One region of the Nonomuraea sp. NPDC049624 genome, then DNA from elsewhere that is predicted to be linked to it. Evidence: riboswitches for the same ligand, from Rfam matches in the RefSeq annotation. Region 1 holds a riboswitch; the other holds the start of a gene.
What was found. Region 1 has a riboswitch for cobalamin ahead of AB0J76_RS45515 (ribonucleoside-diphosphate reductase subunit alpha). Riboswitches for the same ligand answer to the same signal wherever they lie in the genome.
Positions count from the first base shown of each region.

Region 2: another riboswitch for cobalamin. It lies ahead of AB0J76_RS35165 (CbtB domain-containing protein); the one in region 1 lies ahead of AB0J76_RS45515 (ribonucleoside-diphosphate reductase subunit alpha).

Region 1 is NZ_JBFAOR010000018.1:85,681-89,167, reverse strand. Features, by position in the region: gene AB0J76_RS45525 (hypothetical protein) at 1-364, opposite strand, end outside; gene AB0J76_RS45520 (alpha/beta hydrolase) at 466-1,413, opposite strand; cobalamin riboswitch at 1,622-1,827, shown strand; gene AB0J76_RS45515 (ribonucleoside-diphosphate reductase subunit alpha) at 1,956-3,487, shown strand, end outside.
Region 2 is NZ_JBFAOR010000009.1:278,503-281,989, forward strand. Features, by position in the region: gene AB0J76_RS35150 (helix-turn-helix transcriptional regulator) at 1-58, shown strand, start outside; gene AB0J76_RS35155 (MFS transporter) at 75-1,286, opposite strand; gene AB0J76_RS35160 (nuclear transport factor 2 family protein) at 1,389-1,820, opposite strand; cobalamin riboswitch at 1,996-2,125, shown strand; gene AB0J76_RS35165 (CbtB domain-containing protein) at 2,160-2,351, shown strand; gene AB0J76_RS35170 (CbtA family protein) at 2,362-3,195, shown strand; gene AB0J76_RS35175 (histidine phosphatase family protein) at 3,201-3,487, shown strand, end outside.

The DNA of each region.
Region 1 (3,487 bases):
ACGCGCCCGTCGAGCCCTTGAAGATCCACCGGTCGGTGTCCCCGCGCGCCTGCGCCAGCACCCGGTTGAACTCCTCGCCGCGCACCAGCCGGACCGCCGACTGCTCCTGGAGCAGGGACGGCAGCAGGTCGAGCTTGCGATCGGCGGCGAGCACGGCCCGCTCCACGGCGTTCTCCGCCGACTGCGCCCGCGTCCGGCTGCGCAGCATGACGAACGCGAGCACCGCCAGCGTGGCCACGGTGGCGTTGCTGACGGCCTCCGCGGTGGCGATGCCCGCGACGTCCAGAATGCTCACGACGACCGCCACCGCCAGGGCGATGAGGATGTCGACGTTGACGCCGACCCAGGCGAGGATGCGCTTCACTGACCGTCCCATCGCGAGGGGCCACGGGGTGACACTTCGAATCATGAAGCAGAACCCGGCGGCACGCGAGGGGGCGGCCCGTCCCCGCTCCGGTCGCGGGGTTACGCGGCGAGGGCGTCGCGGAGGAAGCGCAGGATGTCCGCCCGCGCGTCCTCGGCCTGGGGGGCCAGCGCCGGCATGCTGAGGAAGGCGTGCCCGGCCTCGGGGTACTCGGCCAGGCGGGTGGGGGTGCCGGCGGCCCGCAGCGCCTCGGCGTAGCGGCGGCCGTGGTCGGCGATCGGGTCGTGGGTCGGCACCGCCACGAGCGCCGGGGCCAGCCCGCCCAGGTCGTCGGCGTGCAGCGGGGAGAGCGCGCGGGCGTCCGTCCCCTCGGGCACGGCGAGCCGGTGGAACAGCCGCAGCACCGGCACGCTGAGCGTCGGGGTGTCGGCGTACCGGGCGATCGAGGGGTGGTCGAACATCGTCCCGGTCACGTCCACGGCCGGGTTGACCAGCACCTGCGCCTTCAGGGGCAGGCCGGCGTCGCGTGCCCTGATCGCCGCCAGGGCGCAGATCAGGCCGCCGCAGCTCTCGCCGAACAGGACGGTCCGCGCCGGGTCGACACCCCATTGCGCGGCGTGCTCCAGCACGTGGCGGAGCACGTCCCAGCCGTCGTCGGCGGCGTCGGCCAGCGGCGTGCGCCGGTCGAGGAGGCGGTGGTCCACCGAGGCGACGATGGCGGGCAGGCGGGCGGCGAGGTGGCTGTTGACCCAGTCGCTCTGCGGCGCCGTGCCGACGAAGCCGCCGCCGTGCACGTGCAGCACGAGCGGCAGGACGTCCCCCGGCTCTGCCGCGGCGCGCGGCCGGTGGACCCGGACGCGGATGTCGCGGCCGGGCAGCGCCACCGTCCGCCAGTCGATGGCGGCGCCGGGGTCCGGCCGGCCGGTGATCGCCTGGGCCTCGGCGGAGGCGCGCAGCCGGTTCTCCGCCTCGGCGTAGGCGGCCAGCTCGGCGGGGGTGACGGTGTCCCAGTCCGGCGTGACCGGACGGCCGGTGGAGGTCTGGCGCATGGTCGTCTCCTCAGCTTTTCGCTACTTGAAGTATCGATACCTAAGGTAGCGAAAACGGGGCGCGACCGGTCTGTGGCGTCGATCACACGCCCCGCCCGCGCGGCACGCGGAGAGGCGGCCCGGCCGGCCTCGCGACGGGCGGACGGATCGGAGCGCGGGTTCTTCGCAACACGAGATGTTGGGTGTGACTTTTTGATCCACCCTATATATGGTGTTCCCCGCAGCCGGTTCGGTCGCCCCGCCAGGGCGGCCGAGGCAAGAGGGAACCCGGTGGGAATCCGGGACTGCCCCGCAGCGGTGAGTGGGAACGAACGCCGTCACACGCACTGGGCCGACGGCCCGGGAAGCGACGGCCAGTAGGCAGCGACAGCATGCCCACGAGTCCGAAGACCTGCCGGCGCGCCGCGCGCGATCATGCGCGCGCGGCTGCTCCGAGACCGCGTGGGACGGTGGACGGCGCTGGCGAGAGGGCTGTGGCGCCTCGTCGTCCGCCTCCTGCGCGCGTTCTCGGCAGCTGACCGAGTTCACGAGGGGAGAGCGCAGTGACGGTCACAGGGGACCCGATGACGGACCTGGCCGAGCCGGCGCGGGCGGACGCCGACAGGTCCGCGCCGCGGCGCGTGCAGATGCAGGTGCGCAAGCGCAACGGCACCGCTGAGCCGGTCGACGTCAACAAGATCGTACGTGCGGTGGAGCACTGGGCGACCGATCTGACGGACATCGACCCGATGCGGGTGGCCACCAAGACGATCAGCGGCCTCTACGACGGGGCCACCACCGCCGAGCTGGACCGGCTGTCCATCCAGACGGCCGCCGAGATGATCGGCGAGGAGCCGCAGTACTCGCGCCTGGCCGCGCGGCTGCTGTCGGGCTACATCGACAAGGAGGTCCGCGGGCAGGGCGTGGCCTCCTTCAGCCAGGCGATCCGGCTGGGCCACGCCGAAGGGCTCATCGGCGACGAGACCGCCGAGTTCGTCAACGCCAACGCCCGCAAGCTGGACGACGCCATCGACGTCACCGCCGACCTGCGGTTCGAGTACTTCGGGCTGCGCACGGTCTACGACCGTTACCTGCTGCGCCACCCGTCCACCCGGCTGGTGGTGGAGACGCCGCAGTACTGGCTGCTGCGCGTGGCCTGCGGGCTGGCCGAGACGCCCGCCGAGGCCGTCGGCTTCTACCGGCTCATGTCGTCGCTGGCCTACCTGCCCAGCTCGCCGACGCTGTTCAACTCCGGCACCCGGCACACCCAGATGTCCTCCTGCTACCTGGTCGACTCGCCCCGTGACGAGATCGGCTCCATCTACGACCGGTACGCCCAGGTGGCGCAGCTGTCGAAGTTCGCCGGCGGGATCGGCATCTCCTGGTCGCGGGTGCGCTCCCGGGGCGCGCTGATCCGCGGCACGAACGGGCACTCCAACGGCATCGTCCCGTGGCTGCGCACGCTCGACGCGTCGGTGGCCGCCGTCAACCAGGGCGGCCGGCGCAAGGGCGCGGCCTGCGTCTACCTGGAGCCCTGGCACCCCGACGTCGAGGAGTTCCTGGAGCTGCGCGACAACACCGGCGAGGACGCCCGCCGCACCCACAACCTCAACCTGGCCAACTGGATCCCCGACGAGTTCATGCGCCGGGTCGAGGCCGACGGCACCTGGTCGCTGTTCGACCCCGACGAGGTCCCCGAGCTGCCCGACCTGTGGGGCGAGGCGTTCGAGGAGGCATACCGCGCCGCCGAGCGCGACGGCCGGTACGTCCGGCAGATCAAGGCCCGCGACCTGTACGCCAAGATGATGCGCACCCTGGCCCAGACCGGCAACGGCTGGATGACCTTCAAGGACGCCGCCAACCGCCTGTGCAACCAGGCGGCCGAGCCCGGCAACGTGGTGCACCTGTCCAACCTGTGCACCGAGATCGTCGAGGTGTCCAGCGACGCCGAGACCGCGGTCTGCAACCTCGGGTCGGTCAACCTCGCCGCACACCTGACCGGCGGCGACATCGACTGGGAGCGGCTGCGCGCCACCGTCCGCACCGCGGTCACCTTCCTCGACCGGGTGATCGACATCAACTACTACCCGAGCGA
Region 2 (3,487 bases), on a different contig from region 1:
GCCGTCGGAGGAACGGTTGCGGCGGCTGGCCGAGCTGGCCGCCGCCGTCTCACCGTAGGGCCTCGGAAGCACGGTCACGCGGCCGGGGCGGGGCGGCGCAGCAGGGCGCCGCCGACGAATGCGCCGGTCAGCGCCACGGCGCCGGCCACCAGGAAGGCGGCGTGCAGGCCGCCGAGGGTGGCCGACGCCTCGGTGGCGACGGAGGCGAACGCTTCCGTACGGGCGGCGGCGATCGCGGTGAGCCCCGCCACGCCGACGGCGCCGACGAAGGTGGGCATCTGGGCGAGGCTTCCCGCCACGCCCTGGTCGGCCTCGTCCAGCCCGGACGTGATGGTCGTGACGGCGGCCACCACCGTCAGGACGTGCCCGAACCCCATGGTGGCCGACGTCGCCAGCAGCAGGACCAGGCCGCCCTGGGCCGGCAGGAACACCATGGCGGCGGTGCCGGCGGCCTGCACGGTCAGGCCGGTGACGATGGTCGCCGCCGTCCCGCGCGTGCTGATCATCCTGGCCGCGAAGCCGCCCGCGACCAGGGCCGCGGCCGTCAGCGTCGCCAGCGTCGGCAGGCTGCCCCAGCCCGCCGACCTGCCGGTCGAGATGTCGTAGACCAGGGCGAACAGGCCGCCGCTCGCCAGGAGCGCGCCGGGCACGTCGAGCCTGGCGCGGCCGCGTACGGCCGTCTCCCGCACCACCGTCACCGCGCCCGTCATGACCAGGACGCCGATGCCGAACAGGACGAGCATCGTCCAGCGCCAGTTCAGTCCGCTGGTGATGAGGCCGCCGCCGATCGTCCCGACGACGAAGCCCAGCGACAGCAGGGCGCCGTTGACGCCCAGCGCCCTGGTGCGCTGCGGCCCTTCCTGGAACGTGCCGGTCATCAGCGCCAGCGCGGTCGGGCCGATCATGGCCGCGGCCACGCCCTGTCCCGCGCGGGCCGCCACCAGCAGCCCCGGGGTCGGCGCCAGCCCGGCCAGCAACGAGAACGCCGAGAACGCCGCCACGCCGATGACGAACAACCGGCGCCTGCCCACCATGTCGGACGCGCGTCCGAACAAGGGCATCAACGCGGCCGTCGGCAGCAGGCAGGCGGTGGCCACCCACTGCAGCGCCGAGGCGGAGGAGAAGCCGAGGTCCCTGCCGATCTCCGGCAGCGCCACCGTGATGATCGAGTAGTCCAGCCCGGTCATCAACGTCGCGCCGCACAACGTGATGAGGACGAGCCAGCCGCGCGGCCCCCATCGCGGGGTCGTGCCGGCGGCGGTCATGTCGTGGGTTTCGGTCGTCATGCGGCCAGCGTGCGGCCGGCCGTGAAGATCAACCAGAGCCCTGCTGAAGGTACCTCTGTCAGGTGCAGGACGGGCGGGCGCGGGATCGCGTCGGGCAATTCGTCAAGGGCACTGCAGAGTCACCGAGGCGGAGAGCTGGGTGAGCAACTCCAATTGATCGAAATAGAGGCGCAGACTCGTTATGAGCCCGTCTTCCACCGTGCAGACATAACAGCAACGCAAACGAAGGGGACGACCCGTCGCGGTCAGCACCTGACCGTCGGCCATGGCGTACGGCCCTCGGTGAGTTCCCACCATGAGAAGCTCGTCGACGGTCGTGGCCTCGCCCTCGGAGGACTCCGTGATCACGGCCCGGACGTCGGGGAACGCCGTCCAGAACTCCTCCAGATAGGAGGCCAGCTCGGCGTGTCCCTGGGAAACGCCTTCGGGGCTGATGGACACCCCGGTCGGGCTGAAAGTGCTGAGCAGTGCCTTCATGTCGTGGGCGTTGAACGCGTCCGTATAGCGGTCGCGTACGTCGCGGGCAACATTCATGGCACCGGATCCTCCTCCTTCGCTCGATGCCCGACGCGGCTGTGGATATGCGGTCGAATTGCCAACGCAGGCTAAACCCGTCCACTCGGCGAGGTAGAATTCTGGGCCTTTCACAAAGGCACGCGGCGTAGCGGCAGGTGACGGAGGGTCACCGGGCGCCTGTTGACGCGAACGTGAGGAAAGGATACGTTCCGGTAGATTTCACGGTTGTCCAAGGGAAATCCGGTGAGATGCCGGTGCGGACGCGCCACTGTATCCGGGACGCAGATCCCGGGAGCCAGGTCGCTTGGCAGCCGTGACCTCGTGATATGGGACGCGTGACCCCTGAGGAGGCTTGACATGACCGGGCTGTCCACCCCGTCGACGATTCCCTTTCCCCGCCTGCGCCCTTGGCTGCTGCTGGCCGTGCCCGTGCTGCTGCTGGTCGCCTACCTGGTTCTGATGGACAACGGCGCCATCTCCCAGACCGGCACCTTCCTGCACGAGCTGATGCACGACGGGCGTCACCTGCTCGGCGTGCCCTGCCACTGAGGGCCGGGGCATGGTACGCACCTTCCTGGCCAGAGGTCTGCTCATCGGGCTGCTGGCCGGGCTGATCGCGGGCGCCTTCGCCTTCGCCTTCGGTGAACCTCGCGTGGACCACGCGATCGCCCTGGAGGAGGCCGCCGCCCAGGCCGGGGCGCCCGATCCGGACGCCGGGACGGCCGAGCACGGCCACGCCGAAGCGGCCGAGCACGGTCACGCCGAAGCGGCCGAGCACGGTCACGCCGAAGCGGCCGGGCACGGTCACGGCGAGGACGCCGTGGTCAGCAGGCCCGTGCAGAAGGCGGGGCTGTTCCTGGCCACCGGGCTCTACGGGCTCGCCGTGGGCGGGGTGTTCGCCCTGGTGTTCGCCGGGCTGCGCGGGCGGGTCGGCCCGCGTTCCGACGGGCGGCTGGCGGTGGCCGCGGCCGGCACGGCGTTCACCGCGATCATCCTCGTGCCCTTCGTGAAGTATCCGGCCAACCCGCCTGCGGTGGGCGATCCGGACACCATCAACAGCCGCACGCTGCTCTACGTGGTGATGATCCTCGTCGGGCTGGCGGCGACGGCGATCGCGGTGGCGACGGCCCGGCGCGTCGAGGGCGGCCCGTGGGCGCGCTGGACGGCGGCGGCGGTCGCGTTCCTCGTGCCCGTCGTCGCCGCGTGGTGGTTGTTGCCGGCGGTCAATGAGGTGCCCGAGGGGTTCCCCGCCACGCTGCTGTGGGAGTTCCGGCTCGCCTCGATCGGCACGCAGCTCGTCTTCTGGACGGCGTTCGGCGTGCTGTTCGGCTGGGCGAGCGACCGGGCCGAACGGCGCGCGGCGGCTCATCCGCTGGTCGCGGCGCCGAGCTGAGCAAGGTGCTGTTCGTCCGGCATGCCACGACGCCGGGGATGCGGGCCGGCTGCTTTCCCGCCGACGAGGACGCCGACGCGGCGAGCCTGACCAGGGCCGCCGCGTGGGGTTCCGTCGAGGGGCCGGCGGCATGGACCGCTCCCGGCAGGGCCGCGCGGCAGACGGCCGCCGCCATGGGGCTGGCGGCCCGCGAGGTTCCCGCCCTGGCGGAGGCGGATTGCGGCCGGTGGCGGGGCCTGCCGTACGGGCGGGTCGCGCTGGAGGAGCCGGACGCGCTGGCGAGCTGGCTGGC